Regions from separate parts of the Anaerotruncus sp. 1XD42-93 genome, predicted to be linked through region 3. Evidence: predicted binding sites of a transcription regulator. Region 3 holds the regulator's gene; each other region holds the start of a gene.

Region 1 (7,490 bases), on a different contig from region 3:
CGCAGCTCCCCCGCAGCCTTATTCGTGAACGTGATCGCCAGAATGTTCCAAGGCATGACCGCTCGGTTCTTAATCAGCGAGAAAGCCCGCTCCATCTCCCAGTTTTCTCCTGCTGCATATTCCTCCAGAAAGGACACATCCTCCTCGGTGATCCCCTCGGGCATCCAATCGCTATGATAGGCGTTCCCAAACTGCACCATATTTGCAATTCGGTTGATGATAACGGTGGTTTTGCCGCTTCCCGCCCCCGCGAGGATCAGAACTGGCCCATCCACCGCAAAGACCGCCTCCCGCTGCCTGTCGTTCATCCGTTTGAAAAAGTCGTCTATGATCTCCTTTTTGACTTTGATATATCGCGCTTTTAACTGTAAATCCATTCTCTTTCCCTTCCAAGCTGCATCTAAATTTTAAAGCCTGTTTTCTGCCTTTCTTTCAAAATGCTTCCGCACCTGAAAAGCCCCCGCTTATCGTCCAAACGTGCTTCACCAGTGAGCCGTATTTTACGCCCAGCTTGCAGAACGGTTGCGTTCAAAATGTTTCGCTGCGGCTCGCAGTAGAAACTACGATTTTGCAAAGCAGGTCCCTGTCAAAGTCCACGCAAGAAAACACGCCGCGGATGCATTCTGCATCCGCGGCATCGTCTTTTTTTACAGGACAGATTATTTCAAAACCGCAAGCAGGACGCCGGCAGCAACTGCCGAACCGATAACACCCGCAACATTCGGACCCATTGCATGCATGAGCAGGAAGTTGGTGGGGTTCTCCGCCTGGCCGACCTTCTGAGAAACACGCGCTGCCATCGGAACCGCAGAAACACCAGCCGAACCGATCAGCGGGTTGATCTTGCCGCCCGAGAGGACGCACATCAGTTTGCCGAGCAGGACACCGCCCGCAGTACCGCACGCAAACGCACAGAGGCCCATTGCGACAATGCCCAGCGTTTTCAGGTTCAGGAAGCTGGCGGCGTTCGCAGTCGCACCGACGGTGACGCCGAGGAAGATGGTGACAATATTCATCAGCTCATTCTGGGCCGTTTTGGAAAGACGATCGGTGACGCCCGACTCTTTAAACAGGTTGCCCAGCATGAGCATACCGATCAGCGGGGTGGTATCCGGAACCAGGAAGGAAACGACCATCGTAACCAGGACCGGGAAAATCAGCTTCTCGATCTTGGAAACCGGACGGAGCTGCTCCATCTTGATCATACGCTCTTCTTTGGTGGTCAGCGCCTTCATGATCGGCGGCTGGATGATCGGGACAAGCGCCATATAGGAATATGCTGCAACCGCAATCGAACCAAGGAGATGCGGGGCAAGCTGTGTTGTCGTGAAGATCGCAGTCGGACCATCCGCACCGCCGATGATACCGATCGAACCGGCTTCCGCAGGTGTAAACCCGATGCAGAGCGCGCCAAAGAACGCGAGGAAGATACCGAGCTGCGCCGCCGCACCCATCAGGAAGCTCTTGGGGTTTGCAATCAGCGGACCAAAGTCGGTCATACAGCCGACGCCGAGGAAGATCAGCGGCGGGTAGATGCCCAGCTTGACGCCCAGATAGAGATAATCGAGCAGACCGCCTGTCTCAGCGAGCAGCGACCAGTCGATATGCCCTGTTTCGTTGATAAAGATCAGGGTATGATAAAGGTTTGCGTTGGGGATATTGGTCAGAAACATACCGAATGCAATCGGCAGAAGGAGAAGCGGCTCAAATCCGCGGCCGATCGCAAGATACATCAGTACAAACGAGACGAGAATCATGAGCGCCTGCCCAAACGACAAGCTGGTAAAGCCGCAGTTTTGGATCAGCGTGCCTACAGAATCCAGAAAAATTGCAAACATGTTGTCAGTCCTTTCAACAAATTCATTCAAGATTGATTAAAACGGCTGCGTATTCTGCATCAGACCCGCCTGTGCCCATGCGGGACGCCCACCCTTTACCTGCTGGTGCTGGGGAGCTGTGCCAACAACCGGAGCCGCATTCTGAATGCTTTGCAGGACATACCCACCGGATTCTCCTGCACCCATCGCCTCAACTGCCGCCGCAATGACTGCCACAATCTCATCGCCGATCCCGTCTTCCACAACTGGGACTGGCGCTGCCTTGGGTGCCGGAGCAGCGGGGGCAGAGGGAGCTGCCGCCTTTGGGGCCGGAGCTGGCGCCGCTTTGGGCGGCTCGGACGGTTTGGGCTTATTCGATGCCGCTGAAAAGAACCTTCCAAACAGGGCGACAATCCCCCAAAGCCCGACCAGCGCAGTGAATACGACTACGAGTCCGGTAAAGATTACCGCACCTGCCAGGGTAAAATCGATGCTCATAATCATTCTCCTTACCTTTATAAAGTTATACGAACAAAAATCGAAACTACGCTTAGTATACTATATTCTCTTGGTTTTTGCAATCGGTTTTGTGCCAACTTATGAAAAAATCTTAACAAACTTTTCACGGAACCGCAAAAAACGCCGCATATCCTTGCATTTCCCGACAAATCGCTGTATACTTGGTTTGCCAAAAAATTTTTATTCTTTTAGGAAGGGATTTTCATGAAAAAAATGCTTTGCCTGCTCTGCACAGCCCTAGCGGCCCTAAATACAGGATGCAGCAGCCCCGGCTCCGCTCCAGACCTCTGCCGCGAACCGCCTGCCGCTGATTTCACCCAGATGTTCGGTGCGCTCGATGCGCTGCCCGAAGCATGGGACGACGGTACCCGTGACCTGCGCAGCACCGATCTGCGGTCGGCGGACCTCTCCGGGGAGCTGGACGCACTCCTCCTTTCGGACTTTGACAGCCAAACACTTTGGCCGGACACTCTGCCGGACGGGTTCGACCCTGCTGCTGTGATGGAACAGGGCAAAAACCCGGGGTTGGGGGTGCGCGCCCTGCATGAAAAAGGGATCACCGGGAAAGGAGTCGGAATCGCGATCATTGACCAGACCCTTCTGACCGGGCACCAAGAGTATGCCGACCGGCTGCGCTGCTACCGGGAATATGGGCCGGTCTCCTCAAGGGCAGGTGCACAGATGCATGGGGCGGCGGTCGCTTCGATCGCGGCCGGGAAAACGGTTGGGGTCGCGCCGGACGCCCTGCTCTATTTTTTTGCGTGTGACAGTTCCTCCGAGGATGGAGAACCCGACCTCACCCTGCGCGCGCAAACGGTCGATGATATCATCGCCCTGAACAACACGCTTCCGGCTGGGGAGAAAATCCGTGTGATTTCGATGTCACGTGGTTGGATGCCGGATACCCGGGGTGCTGCCGAGATGCAGGCCGCAGTAAAACGTGCACAGGAAGCGGGGATCGCATTTGTCTACGTGGCGGATAATGACCCGCTGCTGCCGTTTATGGGAAGCGGCCGCCTTCCACTTGCCGACCCGGAGGCCCCTTCCAGCGTGCGTCCGGGCATGTTCTGGGAACCGTATCTCTTTGAAGAAGATGCCCAGGACTACAGCGGCCAACTGCTGATCCCGATGGACCGCCGCGCCACTGCCTCCCCCACCGGTGAACAGGACTATGTTTTCTATAACAACGGCGGCATGAGTTGGGCGGTTCCGTATGTTGCGGGGCTGTATGCGCTCGCCTGCCAGGCACAGCCCGGCATCACCTTTGAGCTGTTTGTACAGGCACTGCAAGAGACTTCACGTCCCGCCACACTGGAGCGGGACGGTAAAACCTATTCGTTTGGAAAAACCATCGACCCTGCGGCGATGATCGAACAGGTGTCCGTATCCTAAGAAATCCCGTTCCTCTATAATAAAAAACCTCGCCGCTGGCGAGGTTTTTTTGCAGGCTGAACACTTATACTCACTTTAAGTGCTGCTATATCCCTGACAGGCGAGCAGGACATATCTGGTGAAGTAATCGCGGGAAGCATAGCTGCTTTGTGGGCCGGGGCTGGCAATCACTGTCACAAGATTCAAAGAGGGCACAACAAAAATATACTGCCTCCATGCACCAAAAGCATAATAAGTGTCCGTATTCCCGAAAGAACGAATCCACCACTGGTAACCGTAGGCCCCTGTTCCGTCACCGGCGCCGTTGTTTTTGACGGTGGTGGATTCTGTCACCCAGTCTGCCGGAACGAGCTGCTGACCATTCCAGATTCCGCCATCCAAAAAGAGCTGGCCGAACTTTGCCGCATCCCGGGCAGACATGATCAGTCCATTTCCACCATCGGCGATCCCCTGCGGATCGGTCCCCCAGATAACGCTCTCCATCCCCATGGGGTCAAACAGCTTCTCTCTGGCATAATCAGCCAGACCCTTGCCGGTAACCCTCTCCAAAACAGCTGCCAGCAGATGGGTGTTGCCGGTGCTGTAATTGAATACGGTTCCGGGGGCGTAGACCAGTCGACGGCCTAAAATATAGTCCACCCAGTTATCCGCCGAACGGAATTCCCCCCAGTTGCTGTAGCTTCCGCCCCACTCATACCATTCCAGCCCTGAAGTATGGGTCAGCAGATGCCGCAGGGTAATCTGCTGCTTTCCCTCGTCCTCCAGCTCCAATACCTGGGGAAGATAGTCAGAGAGCAGATCGTCCACACTGCCAATATAGCCTTCCTCCATGGCGATCCCAAACAGAGCACTGGTCACTGACTTGGAGGCGGAATGAAAGGCATAGGCGCTGTCCTCGTTATCCCCTTCCTGGTAGAATTCATCGACAATAACCCCATCTTTTGCTGTCAGCACCGTGTAGACCGGCGCCCCTGTCAGGGCTATGTGCATCTGCTCCAATAAGGCAGGGTCCATGCCGTGGTTTTCCGGTGCATCAAACTGCCAGCGATTGTCTGGTTCTGGCTCCGGCGGCGGTTCCGGGCTGGACTCCGGTTCCCGAGCCGCTGCCGGTTCAGAGGCTATGGAGGTGCTCTCTGCGGACGGCGTGTCGGACGCATCGGAGGAGACTGGGGAAGAATGAGCGCAGCCTGACAGCAGGAGCGCCACTGCCATTAGAGCGGCAAAAAATGATTTCATGACAAAAGGTTCCTTCCTTTCACTCTGGTTATTTATCCCTCATCCGCTGGTCCGTAGCCCTCAAGTCCAAAGACCGGCGGGAGCGCGTTCAGCTCCATTTCCGGCAAAGGCCCGTTTTCTGCCTCCCAGGCAGCTATTTCAGCGGCGACTCTCTGGCGCAGAGTTTCCATGTCCGGCGCAGGGGAATCCGCAATAGGGAGTCTTTGTGGCGTGGGATAGTCCAAGGGACAGGAGGGAGCCGGAAAGGACTCCGCGATCTCCCGGTTCTGTTCCGCCGTCAATACACCGGCAGCTATGAGATTTTGCTCCCAGTGGTGGGAGGCAGCCATCGTCCTGTCCCCCCGAAGGAAGTATCTATAGCCTACCGAACCGCGACGGGAAATCGCGTCCTCCAACTGGCTGTCCAGATGGTACCACACCCCGTCAACTTTCACCAGCGTCCAGGCATGATCCACCGGATTTCCCTCTGCGGAATAGGTAAGCCCCGGCATATATGCGGCCTCCAGCCCCATCTCCCGCAGCAGCAGCGTGAGTGCGGCGGCATAGTCCTCGCACATTCCTACTCCAAACCGCAGCGGACCAATCGCCCGCTGCTCTATAAAAGGGATCGCTTCTGCCCCGCCGCCATGAACACGCCAGAGTTCAAGACCTATCGGTTCCCCTATCGACACATGGGTTATCAGGTAGTCGAAAGCTGCTTTTGCCTTCTCATATTCACCCATTCCCGGAGTGGAAAGCTCCGCTGCGATATCTGCTGTCAGCCCTTTCACATAGGGATGCAGCTGGGATACTCCTGCTTCTTCGGATTTCTCCGGTTCCCCCGCAGGCTCGGCAGGAGGCGAAACCACGCGCAGGATGGCATGTCCGTCCATGCTGTCCGGGGGCAGACCGCCGGAGCTTGGCACATCCTCCGGGCCGGTGCATCCGGTTGACAGAATGGAACCGAGCAAAAGGACTGCGAGAAAACCCTTGATTCGCTGTTTCATATGGCGGATTCTCCTGTCTGCTGTAGAATGAGGCCCTTTATCAGAGTACACCTTGGAGTCTGCTCGAAGTCAAGACCGGAATCGTAAACCTCCAGTAAAGATTCCATGAAAAAAAGATGAACAGAGCAATCTGCTTCCAGGTCAGCAGTCCAATCCGCTTCTACAGCGTGTCTCTCCGCAGTCCGGGCTTGCAGGTTTACGCTGTATACATTATAATAGGCCATATAACAAACCTGCAACATGCAGGAAAATCCAGATGAACGACTGACAGGAGAGATGATTTTGGGACAGGAAAATATGACATTCCGTTTTGCACAAAAAGAAGACGCTGCGCTGATCCTGCATTTTATCCGGGAGCTGGCGAAATATGAAAAGCGACCGGACCAGGTCTTTGCGACCGAAGAGATGATTACCGAATGGCTGTTTGAAAAAGAGCGGGCCGAGGCATTCTTTCTCGTTGTGGATGGAAAAGAGATCGGTTATGCGCTCTTTTTCCATAATTTCTCGACCTTCTCCGGTCGAGGAGGCATCTACCTTGAGGATTTGTATGTCGATCCAGACTTCCGGGGGCGCGGATATGGCAAAGCATCCCTCCAGCAGCTCGCGCGGATCGCGTCTGAGCGAGGCTGCAACCGGATGGAATGGACCTGTCTGGACTGGAACAAGCCCAGCCTGGACTTTTACCAGTCACTCGGTGCGCATCCCAAAGAGGGCTGTGTCGCCTTCCGTCTGGAAGGGGATGCGCTCAACAAGCTAGCCGAATAGGGACGGATAAAACATGTTGAAAAACCATCTCCAGCCTCCTGGTTTAGTCAAAAACAGGACATAAGACTGGTGCCTCTGATCCTAAAATTCAAGGCTTCCCTGTATGGAAGCCCTCTTGAGATTATCCCGCAAACAGAGTATAATAGTATCATAAAGAAGATAGTAATCTGCGGGGAGGGATTCTGATGTTGGAGAAAAAACGGGGATGGGCACTGATACTGTCTGTGGCGATCATGCTCTGCACAGTGTCTGTTTTCCTGTCGTCTGACGTATATGCACGCCGTGACAGTGGGTATGATCGTCCGAGTTACACGATTTCGTCTTTTTGGGAGCGGGTGATCGACCGGATTGCGGACGCCAGCCGCGGCGACCACATCCAGATAAACGCCGGGACGCGCACCACAATGCCCGCTGACGTGCTGCGGGAGATGAAGTACAGCGGGACGACCCTCTCGATCAAGCGGTCGGGCAAGTCCACGATCGTGATTCGTTCCTACGAGATCGGGCGGATTCCGAACAGTAAGAATTATTACACCCTTAGCTCGCTGGCAGCGGTCTACAGGACGGTGGGGACTGGCACGACCAGCCGCGCCTCCTCTTCGTCTTCGTCACAGGAGTTTGAATATCCCGAGTTCGAGTATCCCGAATATGAATATCCCAGCGCCGCACAGAGTCCCAGATATGCTGTACCGGTACAGACGCCAAGCGTGAGTGCTCCCTCCAGTTCGAGCAGCTTGACAGAGTCCAGCTCCTCCTCTTCTATACCGGAGAGCAG
Region 2 (7,490 bases), on a different contig from region 3:
TTCGGACGAGGAAAACTACGAGGACTGCACGATGGTCGATTACTCCGCGGGGGAGATTTCCACCGCGGAATCCACCGAGCTGATCAACTATCTGAACGAGCAGTTCCACACCGAGAACCGCAACCTCTATCCGGGAATCAGCTACCGCCACTGTCTGGTTCTGCGCGACGCCAAAACCGGGAGCATCTGCACCCCGCCGCATGACATCTCTCTCAAGCCGATCCGGGAACACCTGCCTTCCGGCATCTATGGGGACATGCTGCTCTCCCTGATGAAGCGTTCGCGTGAGCTGCTGCGCAACCACCCGATCAATCAGGCGCGGATTGCCGCCGGGAAAAATCCTGCTACCTCCTGTTGGTTCTGGGGCGAGGGTACCAAACCTGCGCTTTCCCCCTTCCAGGAAAAATTCGGGGTACGCGGCGGTGTGATCTCGGCGGTTGACCTGATAAAAGGCATCGGCATCTGTGCCGGGCTGAAATCGGTCGATGTGGAAGGTGCCACCGGGAACGTGGACACCAACTTCCGAGGCAAGGCAGACGCCGCACTCGAGCTGCTGCGCAGCGGCTGTGACTTCGTTTATATCCACGTGGAGGCCCCTGACGAATGCGGACACCGCCATGAGATCGAAAACAAGGTCAAGTCGATCGAGCTGATCGACAGCGACATCCTCGGTGTCATCCTCCCCGCCCTGCGGGAGATGGGCGAGCCGTTTTCGATCCTGCTGATGCCCGACCACCCGACGCCGTTGTCGATCCGTACCCATACTTCCGAGCCGGTCCCGTTTGTGCTCTACCGCAGTGACTGCGCGGGCGAGCTGCCCACCGAACGCTATACCGAGGCGCTTGCACAGGCGACTGGCCTGTATCTGCCCGAAGGCCACCGGATGATGGAACAGCTCATCAGCTCCGCTCAATGAAACGGGACACAGCACACCGCCCTTTTTTCAGTTCGCGCCGGTTTTACTCCTGATTTTTGGTGTGTAAAGGAGACATACGGATGGATGAAGCTATTTTGCATTTTTTTAACCAGATGCCGGCAGCGCTTCCACTCTACGAACAGTTTGAAAGGCGCATCTTTGCCGAACTGGAGGGAGTAACAGTCAAAGTCCAGAAAACGCAGATTTCCTTTGTGAACAGGCATCTGTTTGCATGTGTGTCATTCGCGCGTGTGCGGAAGAAAAAGGACTGTCCCAATCCTTATCTGGTCATAACTTTTGGGCTGGATCGGAAGGTGGAGTCTCCCCGGATTGACGTTGCAACAGAACCCTATCCCAACCGCTGGACCCATCATCTTTTGATCTCCAAGACAGAGGAGATCGACGGTGAACTGATCGCATGGGTAAAAGAGGCCGCTGCTTTTGCAGCATATAAATGACCGTATAGTGGGTTGTAAAAGGTGCGATGGGATATTGAAGCCCCGTTCCATCGCCAGATGCAGAAAACCGCCGGACAGGAAATCCTGTCCGGCGGTTTTCTGATTTTTTGCTGTATTATAGGATGATGGATTCGCCGGTCATCTCGGCGGGCTGGGGCAGGCCGAGTATTTTCAGCATGGTGGGAGCGAGGTCAGCCAGACGGCCACCCTTGCGCAGCTCACAGTTCCCCTGCCCGACGACGATCAGCGGCACCGGGTTGGTGGTATGTGCGGTGAACGGCGAACCATCCCGCTCATACATCTGGTCGGCATTGCCGTGGTCAGCGGTAATCAACGCCGATCCTCCCATCTTGAGAATCGCGTCGACGGTCCGCCCAAGGCAGGTATCCACTGCCTCGACCGCCTTCTGCGCCGCCTCGAATACACCGGTATGGCCAACCATGTCGCAGTTGGCGTAGTTGAGGATGATCACGTCGTAGTTTCCGCTCTCGATCCGCTTAACCACCTCATCGGTCACGAGATATGCGCTCATCTCGGGCTGGAGGTCATAGGTCGCGACCTTCGGGGATGGGATCAGCGCGCGGTCCTCGTTCTGGTAGGGGGCCTCGACGCCGCCATTGAAGAAGAAGGTCACATGTGCGTACTTTTCGGTCTCGGCGATCCGGAGCTGGGTCAGGCCGTTGTCCGCGATATACTCTCCAAACGTGTTGGTCAGGCTCTCCGGCTTGAATGCAACCTGCACATTTGGCATCGTCGCGTCATACTGGGTCATGCAGACAAAATAGGTCTCCCTGCGTCCGCTCTCCCGCTCAAAGCCGGTAAAATCAGGGTCCACAAAGGTGCGGGTCAGCTCCCGGGCGCGGTCGGGCCGGAAGTTGAAGAAGATGATAGAATCCCCGCTGCGGACCTCCGCCCCTTTCAGGCAGACAGTCGGCTCGACAAACTCATCTGTCGTCTCGGAGCCGTAGGATTTTTCCATCGCGTCAACCGCCGAAGCATTGAAGTTGCCCCTGCCGTAGACAATCGCATCATAGGCGCGCGAAACACGCTCCCAGCGGTTGTCCCGGTCCATCGCGTAATAACGGCCCATCACCGTGGCGATCTGCCCGACGCCCAACCGGTTCATCTCGATTTCCAGCTCCTCGACGTAATCGCGCCCGCTGGTCGGCGGCACATCCCGCCCGTCCATAAAGCAGTGCACATAAACCTTATGCACCCCGCACCGCTTTGCCATCTCGAGCAGGCCGTAAAGATGCCGGTTATGGCTGTGTACCCCGCCATCCGAGCAGAGCCCGAGCAGATGCAGTGACGAACCGTTTTTGACACAGTTGTCCATCGCGCCTCTGAGCGCGGGATTTTCGAAAAAGTCCCCATCCTCGATCGACTTGGTGATCCGGGTCAGCTCCTGGTAGACCACCCGGCCTGCACCAATATTAGTGTGTCCGACCTCCGAATTTCCCATCTGCCCATCAGGCAGACCGACATCCATCCCCGATGCGCCGATCAGCGTATGAGGATTTTCCCTGAAGAGCCTGTCAAGGTTCGGCTTATGCGCCGCCGCGATCGCATTGCCATACTCCAGCGGGTTGTGTCCGAAGCCATCAAGGATAATCAATGCCAAAGGTTTTTTCATGGTTGCCTCCCTCTTTTGCAGCCGGTTATTTGGATGCCGCTTTTACAATCTCGGCAAAATCCGCGGCTTTCAGCGATGCGCCACCGATCAGCCCGCCGTCTACATCCGGCTGTGCCAGCAGTTCGGCCGCATTCTTCGCATTCATCGAGCCGCCATACTGGATGGTCAGACCGTCCGCAGCCGCATTGCCATAAAGCTTGGCAACGACCGAACGGATATAGCAGCAGACCTCGTTCGCCTGCTCGGCGGTGGCGGTCTTGCCGGTGCCGATCGCCCAGACCGGCTCGTACGCAATGATGATCCGTTTCAGCTCGTCTGCCGAAACGCCATGCAGCGCAACCTTGGTCTGCATCCCAACAATCTCCTCGGTGATGCCGTATTCCCGCTGCGCTTCCAGCTCGCCCACGCAAAGGATCACATGCAAGCCCGCATCGAGCGCCGCACGCACCCGCTGGTTAACCGTCTGATCGGTCTCGCCAAAATACTGGCGGCGCTCGCTGTGCCCGATGACCACATAATAGACCCCCATCTCGGCGAGCATCGGGGCCGCGACTTCACCAGTGAATGCGCCCGATACCGCCCAATGACAGTTTTCAGCGCCGACCTTCACATTTGCCGCATCCGAAGCAGTAACCGCAAGCGCGGTTTCGAGATCAATGAACGGGACGCATACCGCGACCTCGCAATCCGCATCCTTGACCAGCGGCCCCAGCTCTTTAATCAGTGCCGCCGCTTCCGAACGGTTTTTGTTCATCTTCCAGTTGCCGGCGATAACCGCCTTGCGCAGTGCTTTATTCATCGTCTGACACTCCTTTAACTTTGATGATTATATGGTATCTTTCACGACAAAAGGGGAAAGCCGCCCGTTCTGCCGGACAGCGGCTTCCCCTCCCTCCGCGCAGGCGTCGTCCGAAAAACGGCGCCCCGCAGAGACAGATGCGCGAACTTTTATTTGTCGTTTACGCAGGCAATCCCCGGAAGAACCTTGCCCTCAAGGAACTCGAGCGACGCGCCGCCGCCGGTCGAGATATGGGTCATTTTGGAGCCGAAGCCGAGGATATTGACCGCTGCCGCCGAATCGCCGCCGCCGATGATGGTGGTTGCTTCGGTCTCGGCGAGCGCCTCCGCCACCGCAATCGTCCCTTTCGCAAGCTGCGGGTTCTCAAACACGCCCATAGGCCCGTTCCAGACCACCGTCTTTGCCGACTTGACCGCCTCGGCAAACAGGGCGCGGGTTTTTTCGCCGATGTCAAGCCCCATCTTGCCGTCGGGGATCTGGTCGGCCGCGACCGTCTCGATCGCGATTTCCGCGTCGATCGGGTTGGGGAACGATTTGGCGATCACGCAGTCGACCGGCAGCAGAATCTTGACGCCCTTCTCCTCCGCCTTCGCAAGCATCTCCTTGCAGTAACCGATCTTTTCGGCATCGAGCAGCGAGGTGCCGGTGCCGTACCCTTTCGCCGCGAGGAAGGTATACGCCATGCCGCCGCCGATAATCAGGGTGTCGGCCTTGTTGAGCAGGTTTTCGATGACATTGAGTTTATCCGCAACCTTGGCGCCGCCGAGGATGGTCACAAACGGGCGGACCGGGTTCTCAACCGCGTTGCCCAGATACTGGAGCTCTTTGCCCATCAGATAGCCGACCGCCGCCTCTTTGACGAACGAAGCCACGCCGACGGTCGAACAATGCGCACGATGGGCCGCGCCGAACGCGTCGTTGACAAACACCTGTCCCTCGCAGAGCTCTGCCAGCTCCTTGCTGAGCGCTTCGCCGTTCTTGGTCTCCTCGGCGCGGTAACGGGTGTTCTGGATCAGCATGACGTCTCCGTCCTTCAGGGCTGCCGCCGCGGCCTTGGCATTTTCGCCGACCACGTTGTCATCCGCCGCAAAGACAACCTCTTTGCCAAGCAGCTCGGAGAGCCGTTTTGCCACCGGTGCGAGCGAAAGCTCGGGTTTCGGCTCGCCCTTGGGCTTGCCCATGTGGGAGCAGAGGATCACACGCCCGCCGTCCGCCATCAGCTTTTTGATGGTCGGGAGCGCCGCTACGATCCGGTTCTCATCGGTGATGACGCCATTTTTCAGCGGAACGTTGAAGTCACACCGCACGAGCACCTTTTTCCCGGCAACCTGAATGTCGTCCACGGATTTTTTGTTGTATGAGGTCATTTTCTGCCATCCTTTCGTTGCAGCCCGGGACGGTAGAAACCGGCCTCGGACTGCCTTTGTTAATTTCACATCAATCTATCTGCTATTTTAATCCATACGCTGTTTTTTTGCAAGGGGTTTCCATGATTTCCGGACTCTTCTTCCAGTATTTTTGGCATTTTGTATGAATTTTATAATCGGAGCATCTGAAAAGAATCGGAATGATTCTTTTCAAGTCTGTGCCTGAATGGGCGCAGAGAGCCGCCTATGAATACAGAACAGTATCTAGGAGCTGTTTGAAAAATCGAAACTAAAAGTTTCGTCCACCTTTTCAAAGGTGGCGGGGTCGAGGGGCAGAGCCCCCGCCGCTCGCCGCAGCGAGCGGAACGCCTTAGCCTGTGAAGCGCTTTTTTCGGGTGAATTGCCGCCTAAAGGGCGGCAAGAGGGGGCTTTTTGCAAGAGAAAAAGCCTCCTTGCCAAAGATACCAAACAGGTTCTAAGCTTCGTCCATCGCGGCGAGCGCTTCCCGGATGGTGTCGAGCGGTTCCGACCCCGGCGGGATTTTGACCGTGATATACGGTTTCGCGCCTGCGCTGACCATCACCCGGCCGCGCAGCTTGACCGCGAGCGCTCCCGCACGCTGCATATCCATCACCTCGGGGTAGAGCAGCACCGCGTCCCCGCGCTGGGAAATCTCGCGGATGCCCATGAGCGAAGCGGTATTGCGCACCAGCGCGACATCCACAAGCCCCTTGACCGCCTCGGGCGGTTCCCCAAACCGGTCGATCAGCTCGTCGATCAGGTCGAGCGCGTCCTCCTCAGTCTGGATGCCCGCGATCTTCTTATAGATGTCGATCCGCTGGGCGAGGTTGTCGATATATTCCTCGGGGATATGCGCGCCCACCCGCACATCCACCATACATTCGGTGGCGGCATGGGTGGGGGCTTCCCCCCGCTGTTCGGCGACCGCATCCGAAAGCAGCTTGAGGTACATATCATAGCCGACCGCCTCCATATGCCCATGCTGCTGAGAACCGAGGATATTGCCTGCGCCGCGGATCTCAAGGTCACGCATCGCGATCCGGAAGCCGGAACCGAACGAGGTAAACTCCCGGATTGCCGCCAACCGTTTGGTCGCGATGTCCGAAAGTTCCCGGTCGGGCTTGAAGGTCAGATAGGCGAACGCCCGCCGGTTTGAACGCCCCACCCGGCCGCGCAGCTGGTAGAGCTGGGAAAGCCCCATATGGTCAGCGTTCTCAATAATCAGCGTGTTGCAGTTGGGGACGTCCACCCCTGTCTCGATGATGGTGGTGCAGACCAGAATATCCACTTCGTAGTCGAGCAGCTGCCGCCAGACCGCCGAAAGCTGTTCCTCGTTCATTTTGCCATGTGCGGTGACGATCCGCGCGGACGGCACAAGCTGCTGGATTTTATAGGCGCAGCTGTCGATGCTCTCCACCCGATTGTGCAGATAGAACACCTGCCCGCCCCGGCGTATCTCCCGTTCGATCGCCTGTGTGACCAGGCCCCAGTCGTGCTCCACCACATAGGTCTGTACCGGGTGGCGGTCCTGCGGCGCCTCCTCGAGGATGCTCATATCCCGGATACCGCTCATCGCCATGTTGAGGGTGCGCGGGATCGGGGTTGCCGACAGGTTGAGCACGTCCACATTGGCGCGCATCTCCTTGAACTTTTCCTTGTGCCGCACCCCGAACCGCTGCTCTTCGTCGATGATGCACAGCCCGAGGTCTTTAAACTTCACGTCGTTCTGCACCAGCCGGTGGGTGCCGATGATGATATCGGTCTCCCCCCGGCGCAGCTCGTCGAGCACCTGCTTCTGCTCCCGCGCGGTGCGGAACCGGGAGAGCAGGTCTACCTTGACTGGGAACCCCTCCATCCGGCGGCGGACGGTCTGGTAATGCTGCCAGGCGAGGATGGTGGTCGGGCAGAGCAGCGCGCACTGTTTGCCGTCCATCACGCATTTGAACGCGGCGCGCAGAGCAACCTCGGTTTTGCCGAATCCCACATCCCCGCAGAGCAGCCGGTCCATCGGGGATTCCCGCTCCATGTCCGCCTTGATCTCCTCAATGCACCGGAGCTGGTCGTCGGTCTCGTCGTACGGGAACCGGCGCTCGAAATCGTTCTGCCAATCGGTGTCGGGGGAAAATGCGTGCCCCTTGACCTGCATCCGTTTGGCGTAAAGCTCGGTCAGCTCCTTGGCCATATCCTCGACCGCTTTTTTCACCCGCGCGCGGGTCTTCTGCCACTCGACCGAATTCAGCTTGCTGAGCCTGACCGCCGCATCCTCCCGCACCCCGACATATTTGGTCACCAGATC
Region 3 (7,490 bases):
AATCCGCGATTGCAAACGGATTTTGCTCAAAAACCAACAATCAGGCGGCTAACATACATTAACCGCCTGATTTAGCCGATTTTGCAGAAAAACCCACTGTTTTCAGCCCTTTTAGCCAGGTCAACAGGTGCCGATCACGACCTCGTCCTCCCAATAATAAATGTTGCATTTATAGTAGGTAGAGGTTACAACTATGCTTGCTGAACCGATCGAGATGCTGGTTCCTGAATAGAGCACATCGCAGCGGATCCTCCCTTTGTTCGAGTTGTGGATGATCTCGCAGACCTCCCCAAGCTCACTGAGCTTTTGCCGCTCCTTCATTTGCAGCAACGGCTTTTCCAGACGGAGCTTTCCCAGAATTCTGGTACGGTCCTCATCCAAAGATTTCTGGCGTTTGAGAAATTCGAGATCCTTCAGCACCTCCCGCAGCCGCTTCTGAATGTCTGCAACCTGCTGTTCCAGATCCCGCTGCTTTTCAACGATCTGAGGGGTGCTCCCAATCACAAATTTGGTGTACCGGTTAGAACCGTTGCCAATCAGTTTGGCCTCGACATTGCGGATGACCGCAAGCTGGCCTCCAATAATGGTGCCGCGCCCGGTAGTAACATGTAAACTCCCGCCGCATGAGACATTCGACCAGAGGATCGAACTGGCGTAGATGTCCCCGGCCGCGATTACCTCGCAGTTCTCGATGAAGTTGCTGCGGATATCTCCCTGCGCTTCCAGCCTGCCGGTCAGATTCCCGTTGATCCCTTTGCCGAGCGTGATGTTTTTTTTGGCATAAATCTGCGCGCTCTCAACCATCCCGCGCACCTCAACCGAGCCGGTGGAACGGATGACCAGCCCTTCACAGACATCTCCATAGATCAGGATGTCCCCTGAATGTTCGAGGTTGCCCATTGAGTAATCAACATCCCCATTGATGACCAACAGTGTTTTGACCAAAAAATGGTTATTCTCGAAGGTGAGATAGCCATCAATCGCCGAGACGAGCATGGAACCGTCGGATGAGACCTGCGTATTCGGGATTTTGGGCATCATAACCGGTTTCGCGGTCTTCCCGCGCACCGGGCCTCCCTGCACATTGATCCCCATCTGCATCTCTACCGGGGGGATCGCCCGGAAAAGCGGCGTCCCCTTTACAACGCGGGTAATCTGGTTGATGCTATGGTAGACGTTCTGTTCCTCATCGGCTTCCTCTTCGAGCTTGACCGTCATCTCCCGGCAGTTTTCCAGCCTGCCGTCGATTCCGTCAACCGGAGGCTGGCCTTTCGCGATCGGAAGCAGTTTGAAATACATCCGCTTGGATACTGCCTGAAGGATGAGGTCACGGTTGATTCCAAAGTTGACGCCCATGCTTTCCAACCGCGCATCGACCGCATCTACGGTCATTTCCATCCCACCGTTGAGCGGAGGGAATGCAAACATCCAGACGGTCATGACATCCTTGGACAGCCAGAAATAAAGCAGGGCATTTTTATTGGATTCCCCTTCGTCGAGCTGTTTATGCGCCCGGCGTACCTGTGCAGCCTGCTGAAGCTCGGTCATCATATGGTCCCGCTCATTCTCTTTCGAGCTTTCCGGAAGGCGATCGGATTGTCCGGCTTCTTCCGATGCGGCATCCCCTTCGCTGCCTTCTGGACTTTCGGATTGTTCCGCAGGCTCGATCTCGGAAAACGGGTCATATGTCTGCCCTTGTATTCTATAGGTCAGCACCCACTGCTGCCAGAGGTCCAGAATGCCATCCCCGGTACTGTCCTCCAGCCATGCAGTTTGTTTCGCATCGCTGATGACCGAAGCCTGCTGCGCGAATGTGGGTTCGGAGGCGTCCTCCTCGTCCGGCTCGTCTTCGCCGGACTTTTCCGCTCCATCCCGCCCGGGTTTCGGCTTTCGCTTCTGCTGGCTCTTCAGCCAGAGGCGGTAGAGCAGGGTCTGTGTTTTGTCTCCGTCATTGGCGCTGGCCTGTTTGCGGCTTTCCTGCGTCTCCTGATCCTGTTCATCCAGTTCCGGCTCCAACACCTGAGTCTCTTTCTCCGGATCCATTCTTGCTTCACCTCCTATCCTCTATCCCTATTTTACTATATTTGAATCAGAATTACCATATCATGCATAAATTTTGGACAGAATTTTTTCGCTTATTTTTCTCATTTATCCCAAAAGCACACGGTTGCTTTTTATTTGACAATTCCCGTAACCTGTTATAATATTATCATATTGTACAGATTTTCTACAGGTTTTTACCTGCTATTTGATTTTTTAGTAAAGGTTGTGGTCTTATGCCAAAAAATGAAGGGGTTTCCCGCTCGGTGGTAAGACGTCTTCCCAGATATTACCGATTTTTGGGTGATCTTTTGAAAAAAGATGTGACCCGCATCTCTTCCCGTGAACTTGCGCAGCTCATGCAGCTCACCGCGTCGCAAATCCGGCAGGATTTGAACTGCTTTGGCGGATTCGGTCAGCAGGGATACGGTTATAATGTAGCGGCGCTCCATAAGGAGATCGCCAACATCATGGGGCTGAACAAGCTGAACGGCACAATCCTGCTGGGCGCGGGCAACCTTGGGCGCACAATCGCAAAGCATATGCATTTCGAATCGAGTGGGTTCCGGCTCGAAGGGATATTTGACGTCAACCCCCAGATCATCGGGCAGGCGCTCAATGGGCTGGTGGTTCAGGATGTAGCCGGGCTTTCCGCTTTTTGCGAAGCCCACCGCCCGCGCGCTGCAATCCTGTGCATCCCCAAAGAGGTCGCCTATGACTGCGCAAAAGAACTGATGGCGCTGGGCGTCAACTGTTTCTGGAATTTCTCCCATTACGACCTGACCCTCAACTTTGAAGGGGCAGTGGTGGAGAATGTCCACCTCGGGGACAGCCTAATGACACTCTGCTACCAGATCAATGCCTATTACGCGGATGAGGAAGCATCCGGCCTATCCGGAAAAGCAAAATAGCCCCTTTCCCGCTGGCCGGAAGCTGCGGGTTTGCATCCATCGCCGGAAATCCTGCTCAAAGAAGACTGCGCGCGATCGACGCGAACTGCTCCAGATCAAGCTGTTCTGCCCGCGCGCTGGATGGGACCCCTGCCCGTATGAGCAGGCTGTCCGCCTCGGCCTTGGGAATGCCAAGCCCGCCCGAAAGGCAGTTCAGCAGTGTTTTTCTGCGCATAGAGAACGCTGCTCTGACCACCCGGAAAAATGCTTCGGGTGGTGCGTCCACCGCCGGGTTGGGCAGCACATCCAGCCGGATCACTGCCGAATCCACATCAGGAGCGGGCAGGAACGAACCGCGGGACACCTGGAACAGCAGCTTTGGCTCGCTGTAGTACCGCACTGCAATACTGACTGCACCGACCTCCCGCGTGCCGGGCCGGGCGCAAAGCCGCTGGGCCGCCTCTTTCTGCACCATAACGGTGATCGACCGGATGGGAAGCCGCTGTTCAAGCAGGCGCATGATAACCGGAGAGGTGATGTAGTAGGGAAGGTTGGCGCAGACCGCCACTTGCATCCCTGCAAATTTTTCGGCAATCAGGGCGGAAAGGTCGACCTGCATCACATCAGCGTTGACGATCTCAATGTTGTCATAGCCGGCAAGGGTCTCGTCCAGCACTGGCAGCAGCCGGGTATCGATCTCGACGCAGACCACCTTATCCGCCCGTTTGGCCAGCTCGGCGGTAAGCACCCCGATTCCTGCGCCAATCTCAAGCATCCCGACTCCGGGGCCGGCTCCGCCCAGTTCGGCCATCCGCGGGCAGACCGCCGGGTTGATCAGGAAGTTCTGTCCCAGTGATTTGGAAAAGGTAAACCCGTGTCGGGACAGCACATCCCGGATCACGCCGATGTTGGAAAGCTGCTCCATAAAACTCCTCTGTCGCAGCATCTGCTGCGGCTTCTTGTAAAATTCACCAAGATTGGCTGGTTCTATTATAATGCATCCAGGACAAAGTCGCAAGCCTTGTCCGGATACAGCGGCTTTGCGGAACGCAGGTCCTCTTGGAGCGGCCTTAAAACAGTCCGCTCCATTTTCAGAGATTGATAATATAAAGGAAGTGTTCTATATGACAAGACGTGATAAAGCAAACTATTATCTTGATATTGCCGAAACAGTGGCCGAGCGCGGCACCTGCCTGCGCCGCAATTTTGGGGCGATCATCGTAAAAAATGACCAGATCGTTTCGACTGGCTATGTCGGTGCACCCCGTGGGCGCGAAAACTGCTCTGATCTTGGTTATTGCACCCGTGAAAAGCTCAATATCCCGCGGGGGCAGCGGTATGAACTCTGCCGGTCGGTGCACGCCGAGATGAACGCGATCATCCACGCTTCCCGCGTGGATATGCTTGGAGCCACCCTTTATCTGGTCGGCAGGGAGGTCAGCGACGGCAGCTATGTCCAGAACGCCAGCCCCTGTTCGATGTGTGCACGCCTGATTATCAACGCGGGGATATCCACGGTGGTGGTGCGGGACACGCGGGACGCTTATCGAGTGTATGATGTCAACGAAGCGTGGGTGGAACAGGACGAGTCTCTCAGCGGCCTCTCCAATTATTGAGAGATGGAAAGTCAATGTCATTCCCGATCCACTTTATAAAAGCAGCGAGGTTGAACGGGAGGCGGCGCCCCGCCGCTGACCGGGTGGGGCGCTCCCTTAAAAGCGGTACAACAGACATCCATGCGTTGGCCCCATGCAGAGTTTTTTTAGACAACAAAAAAATGCCGCCCGGACTATTGCCCGAACAGCACCCCTGGTGGACGGTAACGGGTTCGAACCGCTGACCCCCTGCACGTCAAGCAGGTGCTCTACCAGCTGAGCTAACCGTCCTTATTTTTTGTATCTGTCTCGCTGACGACGTTTGTTATTATATAACACTTGTCCGGAAAAATCAAGAGGAAAATACAAAAAATTTTAAAAAAATTTTATAGATCGGAAAAGTGCCCCGGGAAAAGGGCACTTTTTATGCAAATCTGTCAAATATTGCCCTGTGAATCCCGGCAAAATGGAGAAGAAAAGGGTTGTTCAACCAAAGCGGAATATGATATAATAGCTGCGAACCAGCTATTATATCATTACTTATGGCCAGAACGATCCGCGGGCAGTCGCCCGCTTCCGTTCGGATGGCCGATTCAGCCAAACCGCTCCGCGGATGTGGCTGAATAGCTGCGAACCAGCTATTCTATCATGGCTATGGCCAGAACGATCCGCGGGCAGTCGCCCGCTTCCGTTCGGATGGCCGATTCAGCCAAACCGCTCCGCGGATGTGGCTGAATAGCTGCGAACCAGCTATTATATCATTACTTATGGCCAGAACGATCCGCGGGCAGTCGCCCGCTTCCGTTCGGATGGCCGATTCAGCCAAACCGCTCCGCGGATGTGGCTGAATAGCTGCGAACCAGCTATTCTATCATGGCTATGGCCAGAACGATCCGCGGGCAGCCGTCCGCTTCCGTTCCAATGTCCGATTTAGCCAAATTGATCCTCGGCTGCGGCACAATGGCGATCGTATCCGAGAACTTTTGAAGCATTAGGGCTTGTCTGAAATCAGGGAAATGGATGGACGCTCTATAATAAAGTGAGCAGCTGCAAGAAAAAAGCGTGGGAACACATTATGTAATGTATCTCGGGTATTTCTGACGCAGCAAACAGTATTTTCGATTGGGAGAATACTGTGATTTCGATTTTTCAGACAGCTCCCAGGAGGAAACTATGGTCATCCTTGGAATTGACCCCGGCTATGCGATCGTAGGATATGGAGTGGTGCGCTATCTGCGCGGCCGGTTTTCTCCGGTGCGGTTCGGGGCGATCACCACGCCCGCCGGGATGGGATTTCCGGCGCGTCTCGAGATGATTTATCAGGACATGACCGCGCTGCTCGACCGGTCAAGCCCCGATGTACTTTCAATTGAGCAGCTCTTTTTTACCAACAACAAGACGACCGGTATTGATGTCGCGCAGGCGCGGGGGGTAATCCTCCTGGCGGCCCAGCAGCATGGGGTGCCGGTCTGCGAATATACACCGATGCAGGTCAAGCAGAGCGTGGTCGGCTATGGCCGCGCGGAAAAACAGCAGGTGATGGAGATGACTCGTCAGCTGCTCGGGCTCGAAAAGGTGCCGCGTCCGGACGATACCGCTGACGCACTCGCGCTTGCAATCTGCCATGGGCATTGCAGCGGTTCACTGCTCCGTCTGCTCAAATAGGGGGTAACCATGTTTTATAGTCTGACCGGAAAACTGATCCATACCGAAGCCTATCTCGCTGTTGTGGAATGCGGCGGGGTGGGCTATCGCTGTATGACATCCCTGACCACCCTTTCCTGCCTGCCGCCCGCGGGGGAACGGGTCACGCTTTATACCCATCTGAATGTGCGGGAGGACGCGCTCGACCTGTTCGGATTTTATTCGATGAACGAGCTGGATGCGTTTAAAAAGCTGATCGGCGTTTCGGGGGTTGGGCCGAAATCTGCGCTGGCGATCCTTTCGGATATGACCCCTGACCGGCTGGCGCTCTGTATCGCGTCGGGGGATGCCAAAAGCCTGACCCGCGCACCGGGTGTTGGCGTCAAACTCGCACAGCGCCTGATCCTCGAGCTGAAGGATAAAATTTCAAAGGCGGAGCTTGCGTCGGGGGTTGGAGAGGCGGCGGTGCAGATCGGCGCGGATGGCTCGGGTATGAACGAGGCGGCAGCCGCGCTCTGTACGCTCGGATACAGCCAGTCACAGGCTGCGGAAGCGCTGGCGGGGCTTGCCGCAGACCTGCCGGTGGATGAGCTGATCCGGCAGGCGCTGAAAAAGGTCGCGAGGCTGTGAACCGCTTGAGAAAGGGACGAAAGAACGATGTTTGACAATGAGATGGATTTTGAAAACCGGATCATGGCGCCCGATTACGTCCCGGAGGACACCGAGGTGGAGGTTTCTCTGCGTCCCCGCGTCCTTGATGACTACATTGGCCAGGAGAAGGTCAAGGAAAATATGGGGGTTTTTATCCAGGCGGCCAAAGGACGCGGGGAACCGCTCGACCATGTGCTGCTTTATGGCCCGCCGGGCCTCGGCAAGACCACCCTTTCGGGGATCATCGCCAACGAGATGAACGTCAATATCCGCATTACCAGCGGCCCGGCGATCGAAAAACCGGGGGATTTGGCCGCATTACTCACAAATCTTGCGCCAAAGGATATACTGTTTATAGATGAAATCCACCGGCTGTCCCGCGCGGTGGAGGAGGTTCTCTACCCGGCGATGGAGGATTTTGCGCTGGATATCATCATCGGGAAAGGCCCGTCGGCGCGCTCGATCCGGATCGACCTGCCGCACTTCACCCTGATCGGTGCGACGACCCGCGCCGGGCAGCTCACCTCCCCGCTGCGCGACCGGTTCGGTGTGATCCAGCGGCTCGAGCTTTACACCAACGAACAGCTCTGCACGATTGTCCGCCGCAGCGCCTCGATCCTTGGGATCGACTGCGAGGAGGACGGCGCATTTGAGCTGGCGCGGCGCAGCC
Region 4 (7,490 bases), on a different contig from region 3:
TTGTGCAATCCTTAATTTTCTGAATCCCTGCTGTTTTTATATGTACCATTCTTCCGTTCCTCTATTTTCGGCAGAAGCTTCCCAAACAAAACCCCGGAACAGGCCCATTTTTGAAAAATTATGCAGGAAGATTTTTTACTTTTTCTCTTGTATTTCAAGCTATTTTTATTTATACTGAAAAGTAGATAATTGTTTACATAAAACAACCTTAAAATCTGGAATCTGGGAGGGAGTTTATCATGACTGGCGGCATTCTTCAGTCAGCAGCAGGATTCCCCCTGTATCAGCGAAATTCGATTCCGCGCAGAACAGGGGCTTCCACACCGTCTATGCGGCAGGGGTTCTCGCAGGCGCGGAGTCCCGTTCAGGTGAAGGCCTCCGCACCGAATCCGTCCTCCAACCGGGCGCCGGGCATTTCCGCAGGGGGGGACACCGGAGACTGGCGCACCAGTATGCCCGGTATGCCCGCGCTGTCCGGCGGAGAAATCGGCACCGGCAGTATGAGCGGACGCGCAAACCCGCTCGCATGGCAGCAGTCCGGCGCGGAGGAAGTTCAGCAGGAGGAATCGGCTGGTCCGCTTCTCCCCGGGCAGGAGGATGAGGAGGAGCCGGAAAACCTGATGGATCCGGAAAAATGTGAAACCTGCGAAAACCGGAAATACCAGGACGGTTCTACCGACCCGGGAGTTTCGTTCAAGACGCCTGGTAAGATCAACCCGGATGCGGCTGCAAGCGTTGTGCGCAGCCACGAGATGGAGCATGTGTTCCATGAGCAGGCGCAGGCCCGGCAAGATGGGCGGGAGGTTGTCTCCCAGAGTGTGGTTCTGCATACCGGTATCTGTCCGGAATGCGGCAGAGTATATGTCTCAGGCGGAACCACGCGCACAGTTACCCGTTCTGATGCGGAAGACCTGTTCCGGGTGGGGACGCCCGGCGCCCGCAAAGACGGACGCAGCCTTTTCGCTGCTGCTTAGAAGATCAATTTTAAAAGGGGAGCTTGTCTATGTCTAAAAAGGATTGGAGAATTGATTTTTCGCGCACCATTCAGGACCTTGCGCTGCTGTATACCCAAAATCACCTGCACGCTAAGGCGGAGAATGACGATCAGGTCAACCCATACTATGATCCGCAGGGCGCGATGGACTATATGCTGGAGACTTACTTCGAGGCAGTCGGCTATATCACTGGAAAAACCCAAGAATACGCACACATGTTTGAAGAACAGATGGAAGCCGAGATGAACGAGGAATGATGTGCATGTCAGGCTTTTGCCCGCAATCCAAAAATAAGCGCTGTGTTTTTGGGTGCTGACGATAAAACACCGCCCCGGCTGTTGCAGATGCAGTCGGGGCGATTTTTTGTCCTGTTCATTTTTTGTCTTTCTCTTTGAGGTCCGAAAACCGTAGATAGCCGCTGCGGTACCGGCGTTCCAACGTCTGTTCATCCAGAAAAACCGCAATCTCCAGACGTCCGGTTCCAGTGTCAATCTGAACGCCCACATTGTCCGGCCCTTCATATCCACAGGAAAAAACAGGCGTTTTGATTTGGATAATAATTCCACGCCGGTCCAGCTTAACCGCAGTGCTGCCGCAGGCGATATTGCTTAATTCGCAAAGGGCGGACTGCATCAGCTCATCCGGCTCCTCCAGATCAAACAGCATCATCCTCCGAATCAGGCTGAAGGACAACTCTTTGGAAAATCCAAAGACCGCTTTCCCCCGCAGCTCTCCACACAGCTCGATTTCAACAAAGAAATCTCCCAGTTCGCCAAAATGGTTGGTCTCATGCAATGATATCTGGCTGCGGGCAAAGCACGCCATCTTTTCGAGCACATCGGCCGTCCGTTCTGCAAACAGCCCGGTGCAGTGCTGGGACTGATGATGCATCGCCTTCTTGCGCGGACAGGCCACCAGCTTCTGGTCGCTGTCTGCCACATGATGGATCAGCCATGCAGTCAAGGTTCCGGCCAGATATTTGGTCATCCGCTGGTCATACCCGTTTTCGATCAGCTTTTCCTCGTATTCCTGTACCTTTCCGGCAAATTCGCGGTGCTGCTGGATATGCTCTTCCAGCCTGCTATAGCCGATTGCCCTCTGATAATCCTCTTCATCCTGAAAATGATATACCACATACTCTTTTAAAAAGTCAAGCGCTTTCTTGTAGGTTTCTTCTCCGGCACCGTCTCGCGCTGCCTGGACCAGAGCGCCAGTCATTTTAAAAAGCTTCTGATGCTGTTTATCAATCCGTTCAACACCTAGGCGGTAGCTTTCTTTCCACATTGCTCATTTTCCTTTACAGTCATTATTGTGTATATGTTTTTTTGATTCTGTCAAAAGCGTAGAGCGCTCTGACAGGCTGGACCATACCCCAGTATAATGGCGTGCCTGTAGTTATGATACCACAATCGCGAAGCGATGCGATATCATTGGCCATCGGGATGGGGGCAGGCTCTGCCTGCACATCGTCCTGGCCATAGCTCCGGTATGATAGCTGCTTTGCAGCTATTATATCATAATTCACCTAATGCGGCAAGCTACTTTTGTGGTGTTCTCATAAGGAATGGTAGGGAGCTGCCTCCTCGAGTTACATCCGATACCACCAACCAAAGCAATGTAAACGGATAAGAGCGGGCCGGTATAACCCATCCCGCCCCTTTAGTTTAGAACCCGTATTCACAACCATTCGACACCGTCTGAGCGGGTCTTTTGCCGGCCTGCCGCGTTGAAAAATCTTGCAATACACAAAGGATTGTCTGCGTTTTTTCGCCTTGCAGGGCAGCAAAATCCCTCGCCCATCCGGCATCCTCTGATTATGAATACAGGTTCTTAGATCATCTGCCCAGATCAGGGCTTACCTAGAGGACCAAACCCGCTGTCTTTTTCGCTGTCCTCCGGCTGCTCCTCGCAGTAATACTCTTTGATGGCCTCCAACAAAGCTGTCACCCGTTGATCTCGGATTTCATAGATGACATGCATCCCCTGCTTGCGGGACTCCAAAATTCCCGCCATACGCAGATGCCCCAGATGCTGGGACAGCGCCGAAGCGGTGATATGGGGAGTAGATCGGTGAATCTCCCCTACAGCTAACGGCCCCCGCATCAACGCACAGAGGATCAGCAGCCGGTGTTCATTGGCCAGTATTTTGAGCAGCTCTGCAATCTTCTTTGCTCTTTCCTCCACAAGCAACATCCTCTTTCTTTTGTCTCAGTCTGCAAATGCCTTGCGTCATCGTCCCCATAGGGCAGTATACGCACCAGGACCGGGGGCGGAACAGAACCATGGTGAAAAGGCCCAAAACAGTGGATGTCATCATGACACCGAAAAAGCCAAACGCAAACTGGGCAATCCATGGCGAAACCATCCCTACCTCCGCCCATTGCCAGGGAAGCTTGAACGTCCACAGCAGGGTCACCGTCTGCCGCAGCGGTGCGCCTGAAAATACCATCCAGGTGCTGCGCAGCATCAGCCCGAACATCACCATAAAAAATGCCAGAAATCCGCCGCGGAACCAGTAGCTGCGCAGAAACCTAGGGGGCGGCACATTTCGGGAAAGTCTGCGGCCCAGCAGCCCCAGGAGCTGTCCCCGTCCGCAATAGCGGTTGCAGTATACTTTGTTTCCGCCAATCACGGCCATTAGCAGGGGGATAAAGAAGAAGAACATGCCCAACCAGGCAAAAAGGATATTGCACAGCCCCAATGCCCAATAGAGAAGCTCTGCGGCCCAAAGGTAGTCATACCAGTTCCGTTTCATTCCACAGCCCCCCGTTGCACAATCGTAATCACATCTGCCGGGCAGATTCTGGTGCATTTTCCGCAGCCGATACAGATATTGCCGTCGATCTGAGCTGTCACACCCGACACAATGCGTATCGCGCCTTTTGGGCAAACCCGCAGGCAGCTCCCACAAGCCACACATTCCCTGCCAACCCGCGCCAGTCTTGTTGATGTTGCCATAATGCCTCCTTATAGTATTTAAGATAATTCTAATATACTATACGATTAAGACTCTGTCAATATGCCGGCTTCTATCACAATATCTATATCCTGATGGGCGGCTAAATCTCATTCATTTTCTGCAAGGCAAAGAGGCATAAAACGAAAAGGCACCAAGGCCTTGGTTTCTCAATAGCAGGCAGATTCAAATTGAGATTTTTTCCACTGTTTTCTCATCGAAAGCATAAAACCCGCTGTACAGCGTTTTCTGTACAGCGGGTTTTTGTTTCATTGAAAACTTCAGCCGTTGCTTATTTCGCGTCAACCTCAGCCATATGCCCGATGAGCATGAGAACTTTGTTGGAATAACCCCACTCATTGTCATACCAGGAAACCAGTTTAACAAACTTGTCGGTCAGAGCGATACCAGCCTTGGCGTCGAAGATCGAGGTATGGGGATCGGTGAGGAAGTCGGAAGAGACGACCTGGTCCTCGGTGTAGTCGAGGATACCCTTCATCGGACCTTCCGCAGCAGCCTTGACCGCTTTGCAGATCTCGTCATAGGACGCGGGTTTCGCGAGATTGACAGTCAGGTCAACCACCGAGACATCAAGAGTCGGAACGCGGAACGCCATACCAGTCAGCTTGCCGTTCAGCTCAGGGATAACTTTGCCGACCGCTTTCGCAGCGCCGGTAGACGAGGGGATGATGTTGCCCGCGGCAGCACGTCCGCCTCTCCAGTCCTTCTTGGAGGGGCCATCAACCGTTTTCTGGGTTGCAGTAGTCGAATGGACTGTGGTCATCAGGCCGTCAACGATTCCGAAGTTGTCGTTGATAACCTTTGCCAGCGGTGCCAGGCAGTTGGTGGTGCAGGATGCGTTGGAAACGACCTTCATGTCCTTGGTGTACTTGTCCTGGTTGACGCCCATGACAAACATCGGAGCATCCGCCGAAGGAGCCGAAATGACAACCTTCTTTGCGCCGCCTGTGAAGTGGGCAGAAGCTTTCTCGGTGGTGGTGAACACACCGGTAGACTCTACCACATAATCCGCGCCGCACTCGCTCCACGGAATCTCAGCCGGGTTCATCTTGTCATAGACCTTGATCTCTTTGCCGTTGACGACGAATTTGCCGTCTTTAGCGGAGACCTCACCCTCGAACCGACCATGCATCGAATCATACTTGGTCATGTAGACCATATAATCAACATCGATGAACGGGTCATTGATCCCGACGACCTCAAACTTCTCAGGCTGTGCAACAGCCGCACGGAAAACAAGTCTGCCGATACGACCAAAACCGTTAATACCAACTTTAATTGCCATTGGAAACAACCTCCTGTAATTTTGATAGTTATATTCTATACCAATTCCTGAAAAACTACAATATCTTTGTCAAAGTTTAAACGATTTTTTTTATTTTTTTCAAACCTGCGTGCTTTATGTAAGGGTTTTTATTGAAAACCACCAAGTAATATACTATAATTGATTTGTCGGAATTCGTCGAATTTCGTCCGGCACCAAAAATCCCCTGCATATCCCAATGAGCGAATGAGAAGATAACAAAAGACCCCCGATACGGAAAGGAATATTACATGAAGCAGCAGCAGGACGACCTGTTCTTCCAACAAATCACCAGTATGTTTCAGGCCGCTAATACCCCCGCCGTCATCACAGACGGTTCTTTCTCGCCCCTCTGGGCAAGCGACGCCGCGGTACAGGCAATGCCCTGTCTTGCGCTTCCAGATGGAGTGCAGCTTCTTCTAAACGGCCATGCCCCGGACGAGGTCAAAAAGGAGATTGCTGCGCGCGGCTTTTTTGTCAGCATGAATCCGGGCGGGATGCTCTCGGAGAATGCGGTGCGGCTTTCCGCGCTTTCCCCTGGAGACCCTTCCCGCTATCTGGTGCAGCCGGTCTTTACCTCCCCAAGCGGAACCGGCCTGCATCCCCAGGGAGCGAACCGGGTCCTTTCGAGCTTTTCGAGCCAGTACCGGCTGCCGTTGAGCAATATTTTTGCATCGCTTCATGGGCTGATGCATGTCTGTGCTTCCGCCGGAAGCGACTGCATCGAGGCGAGCGGGCCTTATTTTGAGTCCATCAACCAGAACGCGTTCCAGTTGCTGCGCAGCTGCGGGATGATCTTCGACTATACCTGCATGTTCAACGCAGTTGCCCCGCTTTCACCGCGCCCGGCAGACCTTTATCAATATCTGCGGGAGCTGCTTGGAGCGGTCTCGGTAGTACTCGAAAGCAACGGCATCCCCCTTGAATCTGATATTCCGGATGGCCCGCTGCCCGCGTCCTGCGATACCAACCGCCTCTCGATTGCGCTGCTCCAGATTCTCTCCAACTGTTCCCGGTTCACCCGGGAGGGAAACCGGGTGCGCGTACGGGTGCGGCAGGCCGGACAGCGGCTGCTCTTCTCGATTTCAGACCACGGTCTGGGCATTCCGGAGAATATCCTTCCCCAAGTGTTTGAGCCTTATTTCTCCTACCGACATGGGGACCATCCATTCTCCGGGAACGGTCTGGGGCTTCCCCTTGCAAGGCTCGCGATTGGGATGCTCGGCGGGGCAGTGACCCTCTCCTCCCAGCCGGGGGAAGGCACCACCGTCACTTTCACGATCCTCCTGCACGACATCAAAGGGACGCCCTCTGTGGAATGCAGCTCATCCGAATACCTCTCCAACCAGTTTTCCACCGTCCATGTTGCGTTTGCCGACAGTGTCCAATGCCCCCTCCGCTGACCCCAAATTTCAAGAAAATCCGACGCCTCTGTCCTGGCTCCGGATACAAAGAAGTATCCCTGAGAATCTGTTTCGCGTTTTTAAAGCAGGATTTCCAAGGGGGTTTTTCTTTTTTATGAGGACTTTTCCATTCCCCGTACAAACCGCCAAAAACGCCGCTGGACGGGGAATCCTGCCCAACAGCGTTTTTCCTTTTGGTATGATGGTATTATCCAAAGGAACCTCTTCTAAAAACATTGCAGCCTCATCCTTGCGCTTTCTGGGATTGCATCTGCTTGACTGCGAATAGAGAAAAAAGCTCGTAGCCGATAAAAACGCCTATGCAATACAGGCAGGTCCCCTCATGAGGCAAAAACCTTCCTATCCATGGGACGGCGGCTATTTCGTCCCACCCACATGGAAGGTGCTGAAATATAAAACGCAGAGGAACACGAAGCATCAGTTCCATCTCCCCATAAGGCAAGTCTACGAGCCTAGTACCAAGCGCAAAAAATCCGAGTATCAGTCCGAAGATCACCCAAAAGATCTGCTTGCGGGGCAATACCCGGTAACCGGTCCGGAAAAACGGCAGCTTATGTACCAGAAAACAGAGCAGCATCCCGATGCCAATGTTAAACAGGGCAAACGCGGCCCAGCCTAAAAGTTCGAACAGAATACCATAATATTGCTCATAGGTAGCATAAAAATAATTTAGCATAGACGCAAGAATCGAATTTACAAAGGTAAGTACATAAACCGCAATAACCAAAAGCAATAATTTTCCAATAAGCATAATATATTTTTTCATTACAAATTCTCCTTCTTATGCACAG

The links. Region 3 encodes Rex, which represses fermentation and respiration genes when NADH is low (regulators of the CRP and FNR family bind a similar motif). Its sites were predicted from a motif close to ATTGTTAANNNNTTAACAAT; they were not measured.
Region 1: D5269_RS08290 (OadG family transporter subunit) is a predicted target of Rex. The motif match lies at 2,416-2,435, and genes of this name have one in related genera.
Region 2: D5269_RS09385 (phosphoglycerate kinase) is a predicted target of Rex. The motif match lies at 5,229-5,248, and genes of this name have one in related genera.
Region 4: gap (type I glyceraldehyde-3-phosphate dehydrogenase) is a predicted target of Rex. The motif match lies at 5,323-5,342, and genes of this name have one in related genera.

Annotation. Positions count from the first base shown of each region.
Region 1 is NZ_QZEG01000016.1:41,526-49,015, forward strand. It holds gene D5269_RS08280 (UvrD-helicase domain-containing protein) at 1-377, opposite strand, end outside; gene D5269_RS08285 (sodium ion-translocating decarboxylase subunit beta) at 660-1,838, opposite strand; gene D5269_RS08290 (OadG family transporter subunit) at 1,875-2,315, opposite strand; gene D5269_RS08295 (S8 family serine peptidase) at 2,541-3,728, shown strand; gene D5269_RS08300 (serine hydrolase) at 3,804-4,964, opposite strand; gene D5269_RS08305 (transglutaminase-like domain-containing protein) at 4,997-5,950, opposite strand; gene D5269_RS08310 (GNAT family N-acetyltransferase) at 6,248-6,715, shown strand; gene D5269_RS08315 (hypothetical protein) at 6,901-7,490, shown strand, end outside.
Region 2 is NZ_QZEG01000021.1:3,355-10,844, forward strand. It holds gene D5269_RS09365 (cofactor-independent phosphoglycerate mutase) at 1-916, shown strand, start outside; gene D5269_RS09370 (DUF5655 domain-containing protein) at 997-1,374, shown strand; gene gpmI (2,3-bisphosphoglycerate-independent phosphoglycerate mutase) at 1,490-3,007, opposite strand; gene tpiA (triose-phosphate isomerase) at 3,033-3,806, opposite strand; gene D5269_RS09385 (phosphoglycerate kinase) at 3,956-5,173, opposite strand; gene mfd (transcription-repair coupling factor) at 5,649-7,490, opposite strand, start outside.
Region 3 is NZ_QZEG01000008.1:42,261-49,750, reverse strand. It holds gene D5269_RS05080 (FapA family protein) at 121-2,043, opposite strand; gene D5269_RS05075 (redox-sensing transcriptional repressor Rex) at 2,277-2,951, shown strand; gene rsmA (16S rRNA (adenine(1518)-N(6)/adenine(1519)-N(6))-dimethyltransferase RsmA) at 3,007-3,855, opposite strand; gene D5269_RS05065 (dCMP deaminase family protein) at 4,055-4,546, shown strand; tRNA gene D5269_RS05060 (tRNA-Val) at 4,741-4,816, opposite strand; gene ruvC (crossover junction endodeoxyribonuclease RuvC) at 5,699-6,190, shown strand; gene ruvA (Holliday junction branch migration protein RuvA) at 6,200-6,799, shown strand; gene ruvB (Holliday junction branch migration DNA helicase RuvB) at 6,827-7,490, shown strand, end outside.
Region 4 is NZ_QZEG01000014.1:1,255-8,744, reverse strand. It holds gene D5269_RS07450 (hypothetical protein) at 240-974, shown strand; gene D5269_RS07445 (hypothetical protein) at 1,004-1,252, shown strand; gene D5269_RS07440 (bacteriohemerythrin) at 1,368-2,279, opposite strand; gene D5269_RS07435 (metalloregulator ArsR/SmtB family transcription factor) at 2,844-3,179, opposite strand; gene D5269_RS07430 (4Fe-4S binding protein) at 3,127-3,750, opposite strand; gene D5269_RS07425 (4Fe-4S dicluster domain-containing protein) at 3,747-3,953, opposite strand; gene gap (type I glyceraldehyde-3-phosphate dehydrogenase) at 4,244-5,257, opposite strand; gene D5269_RS07415 (sensor histidine kinase) at 5,527-6,678, shown strand; gene D5269_RS07410 (hypothetical protein) at 6,688-6,915, opposite strand; gene D5269_RS07405 (hypothetical protein) at 6,923-7,465, opposite strand.